Arachidicoccus terrestris: one gene and its partner. Each later gene encodes a partner of the first gene's protein in a complex. Links are inferred from orthologs where the notes say so. Each region holds a gene or a part of one and is shown in the gene's direction. Other genes may lie near its edges.

Region 1 (4,252 bases):
CCGGAACTGGCCTTCCGCTTTCTGACCGATGTGACCGTGGTTCATTATCCGGAAGATAAGGGCAGGGAACTGGCAGTCGTCTATCATATGCATAATCTGGTAGATAATGTCCGCTTCCGATTTAAATGCTTTATAGATATTAACGATCCCCAAATCAATACAGCCACCGCTTTATTTGAATCAGCCAACTGGCAGGAAAGGGAGGCGTATGATTTCTATGGGGTTATTTTTAAAGGGCACCCTAACCTGAAGCGTATTCAGAATGTTGAGGAAATGGATTATTTTCCGATGCGAAAGGAGTTTCCATTGGAAGACCAGTCCAGAACAGATAAAGACGATGAGATGTTCGGCAGAGGCGGCAGTGTGATTTAGCCTGAAATGTGCTATATAAAAGGAGCGTACCCGTGGCGAAAAATAATAATCAAAAAATCTGGGGTTTTGTAGTGGTATGGCTCGTTTTGTTTTTGATTGTGAAGTCCATAGAGAAATTACTGCTCATCACAGCCGTTGGCGCACTTATTTTTTGGGGCTCCAGGGCGCTGCGGGCGAACCGGGAGAAAGATGATGGTAGGAGAAAGAATAATTCGTTAAAGGAAAAAGATTCAGAGCGCTAAGGTAATTAGCGAACAAGGGCTTTTCCAATTATAATAAAGAGAAAGCGCGAATGTTATGGCAATGACAGAAGAACAAGTTCAGAATAATAATATCAAGCTTCCCGACGGGTCGATTGAAAAGACAACGACCACCCTAAACCTGGGACCGACCCATCCTGCCACCCATGGTGTCTTTCAGAATATTCTTGAGGTGGATGGGGAGCGTATTGTTTCCGCAGAACAGACCATCGGCTATATTCATCGTGCTTTTGAAAAAATCGCTGAAAGAAGGCCTCTGTATCAGATCACTCCGCTCACCGACAGGTTAAACTATTGCAGCAGTCCCATTAATAATATGGGCTGGCACATGACCTGCGAAAAGCTCCTGGGCATTAAGACGCCTAAGAGAGTCGATTACCTGCGTATTATTATAATGGAACTGGCCAGGATTTCAGATCACCTGATCTGTAACTCCATTATGATCGTGGACGCAGGGGGATTTACTCCCTTCCTGTATCTAATGGAATACAGAGAGCTCATTTATGAGATTTATGAAGAGATCTGCGGATCCCGGTTGACGACTAATATTGGCCGAATTGGCGGTTTCGAGCGAAATTTCAACAGCACTGCCTGGGGTAAGCTGGAGAAATTCCTGAAAGAATACCCGAAGGCCTTAAAAGAATTTGAAGCGTTGACCCAACGCAACCGTATCGTTATGGACCGATGTATCGGTTCGGGGCCGATTTCCGCAGAGCGTGCCCTCAATTACGGATTTACCGGGCCTAATCTTCGTGCTGCCGGTGTGGACTACGATGTTCGTGTACACACGCCTTATAGCAGTTACGAAGATTTTGATTTTAATATCCCTGTGGGAACCACCGGCGACTGTTATGACCGCTATCTGGTCCGTAACGGTGAGATGTGGGAATCTCTGAAAATTATTAACCAGGCTTACGAAAAAATTCAGCAATTTAAAGGAACAGAGGCAGAGATCTATCATGCAGACGCGCCGGATTTCTATCTGCCGGAGAAAGCAGATGTTTACACGAAGATGGAGGCACTGATCTATCACTTTAAGATCGTCATGGGTGAGACCGAGATTCCGAAAGGGGAAGTCTACCACAGTGTAGAGGGCGCCAATGGAGAACTGGGCTTTTATCTGATCAGCGACGGAGGCCGCACACCTTATCGTCTGCACTTCAGAAGACCCTGCTTTATCTACTATCAGGCTTATTCAGAACTGACCAAAGGCGCCATGATCAGTGATGCGATCATTGTAATGAGCAGCCTGAATCTGATCGCCGGTGAAATGGATGCATAGGTTGTTATTTGTATTGATTAGCGACAGCCCTGTATCTGGTGCATTTTTAAAATTTAAGATTGACTCAATTTAATGGAAGTAATGGAAGCAACAGAAGTCCGATTTTCAGACGAGGCATTGAATAAGGTGAAGGAAATTATCAGCCGATATCCTGAAGGGAAGCAAAAAAGCGCCCTTATTCCTGTGTTGCATTTAGCCCAGGACAATTTCGGCGGCTGGCTGGCTGTGCCGGTAATGGATTATGTGGCCGGACTATTGGATATCAAGCCCATTGAAGTATATGAAGTGGCCACTTTTTATACGATGTTCAATACAAAGCCGATTGGTAAATATGTTTTTGAAGTTTGCAAGACCGGTCCGTGTATGTTAAATGGCAGTGACGATATCATTCAATATATTGAAGAAAAACTAGGCATCAAACCAGGAGAAACCACGGCTGATGGCCTGTTTACATTAAAGCCCGCTGAGTGTCTGGGTGCCTGCGGCTACGCGCCCATGATGCAGTTGGGTAAATTTTATAAAGAACATCTGACCCGGGAGAAAGTGGACAAGATTATAGAGGAGTGCAGGGCAGGAAGTATGAAATTAAATTAGTCAGAAGGATGGAAGGCATTATACCCTATCTGACCTTTGAGGGGAACGCGGCGGATGCCCTGGCTTTTTATAAGCAGGCACTGGGAGGAGAAATTCTTTACGCGCAAACATTCAGAGAGTCGGAGTTGGCAGACGGGATGCCGGAGGCTTGGAAAGATAAGGTCATGCATGGTGCCTTTCAATCTGGAGATCTTCAGCTGATGGTCAGCGATACACCTGATTCGGCAACGAAAGTAAATGCCGGGGATCAGGTACAACTGGCGCTGAATTTTACAGATGAGCAGCAGATCAATGAGGTTTTTACGCGGCTGGCAGTAGAAGGAACGGTGACCATGGCGTTGGAAAAGACCTTCTGGGGGGCGAAATTCGGGATGGTCACTGATAAGTTCGGTGTTCGATGGATGTTGAATTACGATTACCAAAATGAAGATTCATCCAGTTCTACACCCTAGGTGACGAATGAGTAAAAGGTTTTTGAAAGTATGGCCTCTGCGATGTAGAAGGTATTTACTTACTGAAATATAAGATTAATAGATTACAGATAATGAAACTATTATTAGAGAACGCACATATTGAAGGGATTCGCTACTACGATACCTATCGTAAACACGGGGGATACAGGAGTGTGGAGAAGGCCTTAAAGATGACGCCCGACGAGATCGTAGAGGAGGTCAAAAAAAGTGGCCTTAGGGGAAGAGGCGGCGCCGGATTCCCGACGGGACTAAAATGGAGTTTTCTGGCCAAACCGGAAGGTGTACCCAGACATCTGGTCTGTAATGCGGATGAATCTGAACCGGGAACTTTCAAAGACCGGTATCTGATGGAGTTTTTGCCACATTTATTAATTGAGGGGTTGATCGTATCCAGCTTCGCGCTGGGATCCCATGCAACATATATTTATATCCGCGGAGAATATGCGTGGATTGTGGATATTCTGGAACAGGCCATTCAGGAAGCGAAGAATAACGGGTTTCTGGGTAAGAACATTCTGGGAACCGGCTTTGATCTGGAGATATATGTACACCGTGGTGCGGGTGCCTATATCTGCGGAGAAGAAACAGCCTTAATAGAAAGCCTGGAAGGGAAACGCGGTAACCCACGGATCAAGCCGCCTTTTCCGGCCGTACAGGGTGTCTGGATGCGTCCGACCGTAGTAAATAACGTAGAGACACTGGCAGCAGTCGTTCCGATCATTAATATGGGTGGCGAAGCCTATGGGAATATCGGCGTCGGTAAATCTACCGGGACTAAGCTGATCTCAGCCTGCGGTAATCTGAATAAGCCGGGTGTTTATGAAATTCCTTTTGATCTTTCAGTTGAAGATTTTATATACAGCGACGAGTGGTGCGGCGGTATCCCGAATGGCAGGCGTTTAAAAGCCTGTATTCCAGGGGGATCTTCTGTACCCATTGTTCCAACGAACTTGTTGTTAAAAACAGCCAAAGGCGAGACTCGGTATATGAACTATGAGAGTCTGTCTGATGGAGGATTCCAGACCGGAACCATGCTGGGGTCCGGTGGATTTATTGTGCTGGATGAAGATCAGTGTGTAGTTAAGCACACCATGACGCTCGCTCACTTTTACATGCATGAGAGCTGTGGTCAGTGTAGCCCCTGTAGAGAAGGCACAGGCTGGATGTGGCGCATTTTAAAAAACATCGAGTACGGCAAGGGTAAAATGGAAGATATTGATCTGCTCTGGGACGTACAACGTAGAATTGAAGGCAATACGATTTGCCCGCTT
Region 2 (10,750 bases), 230 kb from region 1 along the record:
AAAGCCTATTTAGACCAATATGTGAAAAATTCTGATGGTGGTTGTAACGTACAATATTTCCAGGCAGATTATCTTTTCCGGTCAGGTAGCTATCAGGAATCCATTAATAAAGGTAAAGAAATGGAAGCCGGTACTTGTGCCAATTTCTCTCATCTGAACCTGCTTATGGCGATGAACTATCACCGCTTAGGCGATACCACGCAGTCCGTTACTTATGCGAAGAAATTCTTCTCAACGGTTGCGCCCTCTAATCTGACTGCAGATGACTATGCATTCGGTGGTTTTATCTACAAAGATGTTCCTGAAATGGCAGATTCAGCGGTTAAATACCTGAAAATTGCCTACGATATGGATACTGTTCCTGCAGAAAAGTCCATTTATGCAGACTCTATCGCCTTTGCACTGGAAAAGGCCAATAAACCAGTTGAAAAATATCAATGGTTAAGAAAACTGTATGATGAAAAAGACAGTACATCTGATGGTTACAATACTGCTCTTTTCAATGCAGGTTATGCGGCATATGAGTTGGCACAGACTGACTCTACCTATTATCCGACTGCAGACTCACTGTTCACACTTTATAAGACCAAGTATCCTACACAGATATATGGCTACAAATACCTGGTAGACTCTAAATTAAAAGCCGGAGACACTACTGCAGCCGTACCCGCTATCATGGATTATATTGATTTTATGAAAAAGGATACTGCAAAATATAAAGATTATATTCTGGCACAGTACGGTTTCCTGGCCAATTATTATGTGAACGCCAAAGGAGACTATCCGAATGGTCTGAAAATGTTTGATGCGATTTTAGCGCTGGATCCAACCAATGCGGCCGCTAAACAATATGGCGATCAGATCAGAAGTTATCTGGAAAAACATAAAGGTGATGCAGACTCCACCTCTACTGATTCCACTGGTGGAAAGTAATTCCGAAAAGGAATAATCATATAGAAAACTTCGTAATCCATGACAGGATTACGAAGTTTTTTGTTTTTGACTGAAAAGCGTATTTTTGCCATTCAAACTGAGTATAATATGTCATTAAATCATATTTTAAGTGCCGCTCCGGGTGTAGTTGAAAACGCGACCGATTATTTACCTATCGCCTTACAGATCATTTTTGCAATAGGTTTCGTAGCGCTGATGATCTTCGTGTCTTCTTTACTAGGCCCTAAACGCAAAACAAATGATAAGCTCGCTAACTTTACCAGTGGTATTACGACCCATGGTAACGCGCGGCAGCCGATGGCCATTAAATACTTCTTGATTGCGATCCTTTTCGTTTTATTTGACGTAGAAGTTATTTTCTTCTATCCCTATGCTGTTAACTTTAAAAGCCTCTCCTGGACAGGTTTTATAGAAATACTGCTTTTTGTGGGTTTATTTCTTATTGGGTTTGTCTATATTATTAAAAAGAGAGCGTTACAGTGGGAAGATTAAAACCGTTTTCATTTTTTAATTTTTAAAAGGCAGCCAGAAAATATCTCTGACTGCCTTTTCTTCATAGCAGTTACCTGATTGTTATATGACCATGAAGAAGTCAGGTACAGTAACAGTCAAAAAAACGGGTCGGTATTAGAAAAATCCTGGTTGTCCTTTATAATGAATAGAACCAATATTAGCCGGTAGTTTACCGAAACAGGGTGCTTGTATTTTCCGAAAATGGTGCATTGTTCGTGGTTCCCTATTACACCTTGACCTATAGCATCAGATAGCTCTACTTTCGTAACCGAAAGATTATCATAAATGGCATGAAGAATTTTGATTAATGGTGAGTGGGTCGATCACTCTATTCTTGATTGAACGCTAATCCACATACCTATCTGGATAACTATAAATATGGTGTATAACTCTCGATTTTATCCAAACGAATGTGGATAAGTTTAGAACAAATACACGGTATTTTATGGACGGTTAAAAGAACGTCTATTTCTTAACTTTTTGTCCTATCATAATTAACAGTGCATAGCTGTGGATAAGTGAATGTGAATAAACTGAACTTTGTTTATCCACAGTGTGGATAATTGTAGATAAAGCTAGTATTTAAAAGGGTTCAGGGAGTGGATAATTTTGTGGATAACGGTTGATAACTGAAAAGTAATTAACTTTGATGATTGTGAATAATCAATTTATTCAGATATTCACACCCTTAATAGTAATAGGGTTTTTAAATAAATAATTATATAATTAATTATTACAGCAGTTATGAACATAATAGAAGCGAAAGCGCATTTAAATAAAAAAGGTTTTTTAGATCTCCCTGTGGATCCTTCCCTGGATCTATTTGCGGAGATTGAAAAACTAAAGAAAGAGACCAACGCCATTATCTTAGCACATTACTATCAGGAGGCTGATATTCAGGATCTGGCAGATTATATTGGAGATAGCCTGGGCCTCGCGCAACAAGCAGCGACCACTAGTGCGGATGTAATTGTATTTGCCGGTGTACACTTTATGGCGGAAACAGCAAAGATCCTGAATCCGACTAAGAAAGTATTATTGCCCGATTTAAACGCGGGTTGTTCTCTGGCAGACAGTGCACCGACTGAAGCATTTAGAAAATTTAAAGAGGCCCATCCAGACCACATCGTTATTTCTTACATCAATTGTACTGCAGAGATTAAAGCGCTGAGTGATATCATATGTACCAGTGGCAATGTGGAAAAGATCATTGACAGTGTACCTAAGGAACAAAAGATCATATTTGCTCCGGACAGAAATTTAGGTGCTTACATAAACAAACGTACGGGGCGCGATATGCTGCTTTGGGACGGTTCCTGCATGGTTCATGAGATTTTCAGTTTAGAGAAGATTTTAGGCCTTAAAGAGCGGCATCCAGAGGCACTATTATTAGCGCACCCTGAATGTGAAGAGATTATTTTAAAAGAGGCTGATTTTATCGGCAGTACGACCCAGATATTGAATTTTGCTAAAAAGAGTCCTGCACAGGAATTTATTGTGGCGACTGAAGCGGGGATTCTGCATCAGATGGAAAAGGATTCTCCGACAAAAACTTTTATTCCGGCGCCACCCAATAATGCCTGTGCCTGTAACGATTGCCCCTATATGAAACTCAATACGCTGGAGAAGCTGTATTTGTGTATGAAGTTCCAGTTGCCGGAGATAAAAATGGATGAATCGCTGCGGCTGGCGGCCAAGAAGCCTATCGACCGTATGATGGAGATCAGCAGGAATGCAGGATTAATAAAATAACAGATAGCTTATTTTCCTCTTCTTTGCTCATAAGGAGAGAGGAAAATATTCTTTTCATACTTGTCTTCTGTTTTCTGATGGAGAAATTTTTTGTACGTGATTTTAATGTATTGACCCAGCTGTACATCGTTCATGCGTGAGAGATCTTCATAAGATGGCCGGTATACTTCCATATACTTATCCCGCTCAGCGTCATACAACCCTGTTATATCTTCTACAAGTTTTTTGGTGAAACGGTGGTTGACGTATCTTTCCTGTTCCACACTGAGGGCAAACTTCTGGTAGACTTTCTGCCTGCGGTTATAACCAAACCGGAATAGATTGACAATCGCATCCAGGTCAACGGCCATTCCACCGTTATCCCCTACACCGAAACTTTCACCCAGTGCCTGACTTGGTTTTTTGTAATTAAATATTTTTGCGTAATCCTCCCTTAAAGCCAGAGAATCTTCATAATAATTCCTGGCTCTTACCGTAACCGTGGGTAAGTATCCTTTTGGTGTTTGTGTGTAGGCTTTTGGTAAATAAATCTGGACCTCAAAATCTCTTGTATTTTTAATCGTGTCTACGGGGTACTTATGTGTGATTTTGTCTCTGAACTTGAACCAAATAGAATCATTTTTAGGGTCAATCTGGATCTGGTAACTGCCTGTTGAATCCGAAACGGCTCTCTTGCCGGATTGAGTAATGACAACGACTGAATCCAGCGGCGTCCGATACTTGTCCTGGTATACATGCCCCTTTACCGTCATTTGTGCAAATAAGACAGTAGCGGGAAAAAGGCCCCAGATAGAGATGAATAGTAAAATGCCGAATGGTTTCAAATGCGGTCGTATTAAATCAGGGTAATATTACTGATCTTTCCCTAAGCTTTCATTAATTTAATGGTAAAATGTTTACCTGCCCATATGAACCATCAGAATTTGAATATCAGCCGGATTTACGCCGCTTATTCTGCCTGCCTGCCCAATGGTTCTTGGACGGATTTTATTGAATTTTTGGATAGCTTCTGTGCCTAATGCGGTTATTTTATTATAATCAAATGAATCGGGTATTACTAAAGATTCCATCTGATTGATTTTATCAACAATTTCCTGTTCTTTTTCTATATATCTTTCATATTTTATCTGTATTTCAGATTGTTGAATATTATTTAAATTTTTAATATTAATAATATCCTTCAATATACCTACTTCATTGATCATATCTTCCAGTGAAACTGCAGGGCGGAGAATTATCTTAGAAAATTTCTGCTTTTCACTAATGGGTGTAGAACCGATTTTTTCCAAATAGGGATTGATCTGTTCAGGAGAAATGGAGGTTTGCTTTAACTGTTCAATCATCGCTGCGACGTCCGTTTTTTTCTGTTGAACTGTTTGGTAGCGCTCTTCTTTTGCCAAACCTAACTGGTAGCTTAACTCAGTCAACCTTAAATCGGCATTGTCTTGCCGTAATAATGTTCGATATTCCGCTCTGCTGGTGAACATCCGATAGGGCTCATCAGTGCCTTTATTGATCAGATCGTCAATGAGTACACCTATATAAGCTTCATTCCTTTTTAAAATTAATGGCTCCTTTTCTGATATGGCAAGATGTGCATTGATACCCGCCATTAATCCCTGACAGGCAGCTTCTTCATATCCGGTGGTTCCATTTATCTGCCCGGCAAAGAACAGATTTTTAATAAGTTTTGTTTCAAGATTTGCTTTTAACTGTGTAGGTGGAAAATAATCGTATTCAATGGCATAACCCGGGCGAAACATTTTTACATTTTCGAATCCTGGTACTTTTGACAGTGCCTTATATTGTACATCTTCCGGTAGGGAAGTTGAAAACCCGTTTACATAGATTTCGACTGTTTTGAACCCTTCGGGTTCAACAAACAATTGGTGTCGGTTCTTATCAGCAAACCGGTTTATCTTATCTTCGATACTGGGGCAGTATCTGGGGCCTGTTCCTTCTATTCTCCCTGTATACATTGGACTTCGATCAAAACCTGTTTTTAATAAGTCATGTACCTCAGTGTTTGTATAAGTAATATGGCAAGGCAATTGTTTGGCCGGGTCTAATTTATTGACTGTCTCGAGGTATGAAAATCCTGTGATTACATCGTCTCCTTTTTGGATTTCCATTTTTGAATAGTCCAGACTTCTGGCATCTACCCTGGGAGGAGTACCTGTTTTAAGCCTGTCACTTTGAAAACCCAGGCTTATCAGTTGTTCAGTAATGCCAGTCGCGCTTTTTTCAGCTACCCTGCCCCCTCCAAATTGCTTTTCGCCAATATGTATAATACCATTTAAGAAGGTTCCACTTGTAAGTATAACCGATTTAGCCTTGATTTCATGGCCTAGATTAGTCTTTACGCCTATAACTTGCTGATCTTTTACAAGAATACCCTGCACTGTGTCCTGATAGAAGTCGAGATTCTCTGTATGTTCAAGCATTTCTCTCCATGTTAAGGCGAACAACATGCGGTCATTTTGTGTGCGGGGACTCCACATGGCGGGACCTTTGCTTTTATTCAACATTCTAAACTGGATCATGCTCTTATCTGAGACAATGCCACTATAACCCCCCATTGCATCTATTTCCCGGACTATTTGACCTTTAGCGATTCCTCCCATAGCTGGATTACAGCTCATTTGAGCAATCGTATTCATGTTCATGGTAATAAGGAGCACTTTATTACCTAAGTTAGCGGCAGCGGCAGCAGCTTCACTTCCGGCATGTCCGGCTCCAGCCACTATAACATCATATTCCTGAAACATAATTAAAATTTATAGGGTGCAAAGGTAGTTGATTAATTATTAAATTGATGTTTCACGTGAAACAGTTGATTAGACTAAAACTATATATTGAATTACCATATTGTCGTTAGCGCGCTTTGGTTATACATAAGATAGTAAGTAAAAAGGTTCCACGTGGAACCTTTTTACTTACTATCTTATGGTGATTAATACCTATCTTAATTTAGTTCCACGTGGAACACTTGTCCTATAGTACTTTTTTATGTAGTAATCCTCCATTTTTCGCATCAATACCGCTTCTTTTGCTGTCTTATCTTTATAGTGGCAAAGATGTAGGGCACCGTGAAATAAAACACGAAGCATTTCCTTTTCAAAAGGCTCCTGTAAGGTCTTTGCATTGTCTTTTACCCTATCAACACTAATGTAAACCTCTGCTATTGTATCTTTAGTAGAACTTAATTCAAACGTAAGGATATCTGTGTAATAATCATGTTTTAGCTGTTGCTTATTCATATCAAGCAGTGTATCGTCAGAGCAGAATATGTAGTCAATTGATTTGAGGCCTTTCTTTTCAGATTTGAAAATTGTTGCTATAAAAGCTTTAATTGCGGTTTTATTCTTTAAATGAAGCTGTTTGTCTAAGTAATTAAAGGATACTCTTTGCATGGTTTGTTGTTTAATTGTCAAAATTCGGAAATTATCTCGAAAAAGCCTGCCTAATGGTTGAAATCAGTTAATTTTGCGTTTATAATTTTCTATATATGAAGAAGTTGTCAGAAATCCGTGTTGGAAAAGCCGTCGTAATTAGGGAATTTTCTAATAATGAAATATTTATTAAGTTAATGGAGATGGGTTGTATTCCAGGTGAAATTATTAAAGTAGAACAAATTGCCCCATTGGGTGATCCTATATCCATCTCTGTAGTGGGCTATAATTTAAGCTTGCGGATAAATGAAGCCGAGAATATACTCGTTGAAGAGGTAGTCTAGCATGTCTTCCTGATTTTTCTTTAATGTTATATTATTCCATTCTTTTAATATGAAGATAGGTTTATACTTTGGATCCTTTAATCCGATTCATACTGGTCATCTTATCATTGCCGAGCACGTACTAAATTATACTGATTTAGATAGGGTATGGTTGGTAATATCGCCACAGAATCCACTCAAACCTTCCAGCACTTTGTTGGGCGAATATGACCGGTTGCATTTGGTTAATCTTGCTATTGAAAACAGTAGCCGACTAAAAGCGGTAGACGTAGAATTTCGATTGCCGAAACCTTCTTATACTATTACAACGCTTACTTATCTGACTGAAAAATATCCGGATGATGAATTTACCGTGATCATGGGGTCTGACAGTTTTAATAATTTGCCCAAATGGCGAAATTATGAACAGTTAATACGTGATTATTTATTTTTGATTTATTTAAGGCCCGGTTTTCCGGTTGAAAGATTAAACCCTGGCATAAATGCACATATCCTGGAAGCACCTATGCTGGATATATCTGCATCGTTTATCCGGAAAAATATTCAAGAAAATAAATCCATCCGTTTTCTAGTGCCAGAAAGGGTTGTTGACTATATCGAGACAAATAACTACTTTAAATAGAATAACATTACATATTAAAAATATTTATTATTACTTAAAATATAACCCCTAACAGGAGACAAATAATTACGATATAAGGAGCCGGAACCCGGGTATATTTAAGTAATAAAAACGTTCCGGCAATAGTTGTTATATTAATAATATGTTCTATATTTCCATCGATAACATTTACGGAAATATCTTTCATAAGATATAGAGAAGAAGCTGATATGATGGCAACCACGGCGGCATTAATGCCTTCAAGTGAGCGGTAAATAATTGCATATTTTTTTAAATTATTCCATACGGGAAAGAAAAAAAGAATAAGCAAAGTTGAGGGGAGAAAGATGGCAACTGTCGCGATAACACAACCCCAAAACTGTGCTGACGGCCCTCGGTCTTTCAGGACCATTCCTCCTACAAAAGAACTGATGGTAAATGTTGGCCCCGGAATGGCCTTCAGCATACCATAGCCAGTTAGAAAGGCATCATTGTCCATTTTCAATACCCCCATATTTTTTTCCTGAACGCCTTTAGTCGTGGGACGTACAACATACTGTTCATACATCAACGGGGCCAGCACATCTCCCCCCCCGAATGTGAGTGAACCAAAGCGATAACAGTTTTCAAAAAGATTATATTTACCGCGTTGACTCCAGTTATTTTTACGCGCTGTTTCTGAAAGAACACCGGCCAGGATGAAAATGGCGAAAAATATTAAGATATTTCCCCAACGGATCTTTTTGGTTGCTGTTTCTATTTGCGGAATACGCTTATGGCTGAAATTGGTGGTAATGCCGGCAGCAATGATTACGGCAGGAAAGATCCAGGGAGTTTTAAAAAAACTATAGGTCAAAACAGTACCGATAACCAGGATGGCCTTAGTAATGGTGTTATTGATGGATATTCTACACAATTTTACTGCTGAAAATGCGATAAACCCCACAGCCATCGGTTTGATGTATTTGAAGAGCTCTTTGGTATCAATGGCACTTTTATCCAGATAGTCCAGTAAAAACGACAGACTACCCATAATGATACTGGCTGGTAAAACCCACGTTATTAAAGCTAGTATGGCCAGAATCAGACCACCCCTTTTATAGCCAATCAGTGTAATTGTCTGTGAAGAGGATGCACCCGGTAACATCTGGCAAAAAGCATTGTATTCCAGGAGTTCATTTTCCGTAATATCTTTCCTTTGCTGCACAAAGGTTTTAAGCATCATGGCAAAATGACCCTGCGCCCCTCCGAATGCAGTTAAAGTATACCATAGAACGGCCTTTAGAAAGCTTAAGTGCCTGATTAGTTTCAAAATAATATATGAAGCTTTGTCGTTGTGAGGCTTAAAGATAATTAAAATTTTAATTCGGTTCGAGGCTTTTGATTCCTATTAATTTGCTGGATTTATTAACAGATTTTATGTGATTAAACAAATATCTTTGTTGCCTAACGAATGCAAATGGTATCATTATGGAGCATATACAAACGATACAACAGCCAAATGTGCAGCGCGTAGCCATTCAAAAAAAAGAGCGTAAGCTAATCTATCTCGTAAATCCGATCTCCGGAACAGCTAAAAAAGAAACCCTTGTAACACTTATTGAAAAGATCAGTAAAGAAAGAGGGCTTCATTCGGAGATTATGCCTACGAATAAACGAGGCAACTATGATTTTCTGATTGATAAGATCCAAAAAGAAGATATTACGGATATTGTAATCATCGGAGGTGACGGAACAGTAAACCATGTGGTAGGCGCTTTATACAATGAACCGGTTACTTTCGGAATAATTCCCTACGGCAGTGGAAATGGACTGGCCAGAGCAGCAGGTATTCCTTCTAAACCCAAACTGGCTTTTGAACTGATCCTGGATGGCGACGCGAAATATGTAGATGCTTTTAAAGTAAACGGGCATTTTGCCTGCATGCTGAGCGGTGTCGGTTTTGATGCGAAAGTTGCTCACGATTTTGCGACAAAAAGTAATCGGGGTTTACTTACTTATACACAACAAAGTATTATCAATTATTTTAAGGCGCAGCCTTATCAGTTCGAAATTGAAGTGGATAAGTTTTCATTTTTTTCTGATGCTTTTTTTATCAGTGTAGCGAATGCGAATCAGTTCGGGAATAACGTCACGATCGCACCGGAAGCCAAATTAAATGACGGTTTACTGGATATCGTAGTCGTACAGAAAATGAATAAAGCCAAATTACCCTTTGCCGTGCTTCAACAAGTACGTGGCAATAATAAGTTACAACAACTGGTAGAGGAAGTAACCAATAAGAATATTCTGTATTTTCAGACCCCTGAAATTAAAATTAAAAATCTGTTGAATGCCCCGATGCATATTGATGGAGAACCCATTGATTTTGCGCCTGAAATTAATGTTCAGATTCTTAAAAACGCTTACAGGCTTATTCGGCCATAGGTGAATTTAATTTAAGCGATCCTTTGGATAGATGACTTCACTGGAACTCTTGAATTTATAGGATTCTACTTTAGGTAATGCGGGCTGTGGATTGCTTACACGAATCTGGCTCATCGGGTCTTTAGAAATATGAAGGGTTTCTTCCTCCGTTTTGCTTTTCTTCTCAGAACTTTCCTGTAAAACGGACCCATTATTAATTCGTATTAATATGATATATTTTCCATTTTTGTCTTTAATGTTTGTACAATTTATTTTATAATCTGTCGTGGCTACCTTAGAAAGTATATTTTCTTTTTCTTTTGATCTGTAAAGATTACCAAATTGCTTATTACCTAATTGAAGCATTAGTGCCGCATCACTGTTTGCATCAAAAAAGTGGCTTTTTTCATTGGAGTAACTGTTGTTGGCTCCATTATTAAAGTCAAATCCTGGAAGCGTCAGGCTAAATGTATAAGATATATTGGCATTTTTATACTGCGTGATACCAATACAGCTGATTTTTAATGTTTTGCTGAATTTTGAATAAGTGATATCATTACCTAATACTTGGATTGTATTGGGAAGCTCGTCAAATGACAGGGATAAAAGCGCCTTTTCGGAATTGCCCTTCTGTTGGTCCGGTTGGGCCCTTACCCATCCGGAGAGTAACAGTAAAGAAATAATGGCCAGTAGTGTCTTTTTTGTAACTATATTCATAATTAATGTGATACTGCTTTAAGCCCCACAATGGAACCAATCAGCGTGAATAGGAAAAAGACCCGCCAAAA

The links.
Region 2: the proteins of K9M52_RS10080 (region 1) and K9M52_RS09345 are in contact, whole or in part, in a cryo-EM structure (PDB 6ZJN), measured with the Thermus thermophilus proteins. The link is inferred for Arachidicoccus terrestris from one-to-one orthologs. Residues at the interface, in WP_223903221.1 of Thermus thermophilus: Met26, Thr27, Asn29, Gly31, Pro32, His34; in WP_096411116.1 of Thermus thermophilus: Glu45, Ser46, Asn48, Pro50, Ala51, Gly52, Glu53.

Annotation. Positions count from the first base shown.
Region 1 is NZ_CP083387.1:2,602,338-2,606,589, forward strand. Bases 1-2,791 are described here. They hold K9M52_RS10080 (NADH-quinone oxidoreductase subunit D), read left to right. Parts: upstream 1-669; coding sequence 670-1,914; downstream 1,915-2,791. Other genes in these bases: K9M52_RS10070 (NADH-quinone oxidoreductase subunit C), read left to right, coding at 1-372; K9M52_RS10075 (hypothetical protein), read left to right, coding at 405-614; K9M52_RS10085 (NADH-quinone oxidoreductase subunit NuoE family protein), read left to right, coding at 1,996-2,508; K9M52_RS10090 (VOC family protein), read left to right, coding at 2,517-2,791. In the rest of the region: more of K9M52_RS10090, read left to right, coding at 2,792-2,960; NADH-quinone oxidoreductase subunit NuoF, read left to right, coding at 3,053-4,252.
Region 2 is NZ_CP083387.1:2,367,016-2,377,765, reverse strand. What follows is about bases 1-2,743. They hold K9M52_RS09345 (NADH-quinone oxidoreductase subunit A), read left to right. Parts: upstream 1-1,041; coding sequence 1,042-1,446; downstream 1,447-2,743. Other genes in these bases: nadA (quinolinate synthase NadA), read left to right, coding at 2,212-2,743; K9M52_RS09350 (tetratricopeptide repeat protein), read left to right, coding at 1-933. Outside these bases: more of nadA, read left to right, coding at 2,744-3,219; K9M52_RS09335 (hypothetical protein), read right to left, coding at 3,228-4,043; tRNA uridine-5-carboxymethylaminomethyl(34) synthesis enzyme MnmG, read right to left, coding at 4,116-5,987; rRNA maturation RNase YbeY, read right to left, coding at 6,180-6,632; K9M52_RS09320 (FeoA family protein), read left to right, coding at 6,728-6,955; nadD (nicotinate (nicotinamide) nucleotide adenylyltransferase), read left to right, coding at 7,005-7,577; chrA (chromate efflux transporter), read right to left, coding at 7,612-8,868; K9M52_RS09305 (diacylglycerol/lipid kinase family protein), read left to right, coding at 9,027-9,983; K9M52_RS09300 (hypothetical protein), read right to left, coding at 9,990-10,679; K9M52_RS09295 (DMT family transporter), read right to left, coding at 10,682-10,750. UniProt on the Escherichia coli protein: NDH-1 shuttles electrons from NADH, via FMN and iron-sulfur (Fe-S) centers, to quinones in the respiratory chain. The immediate electron acceptor for the enzyme in this species is believed to be ubiquinone.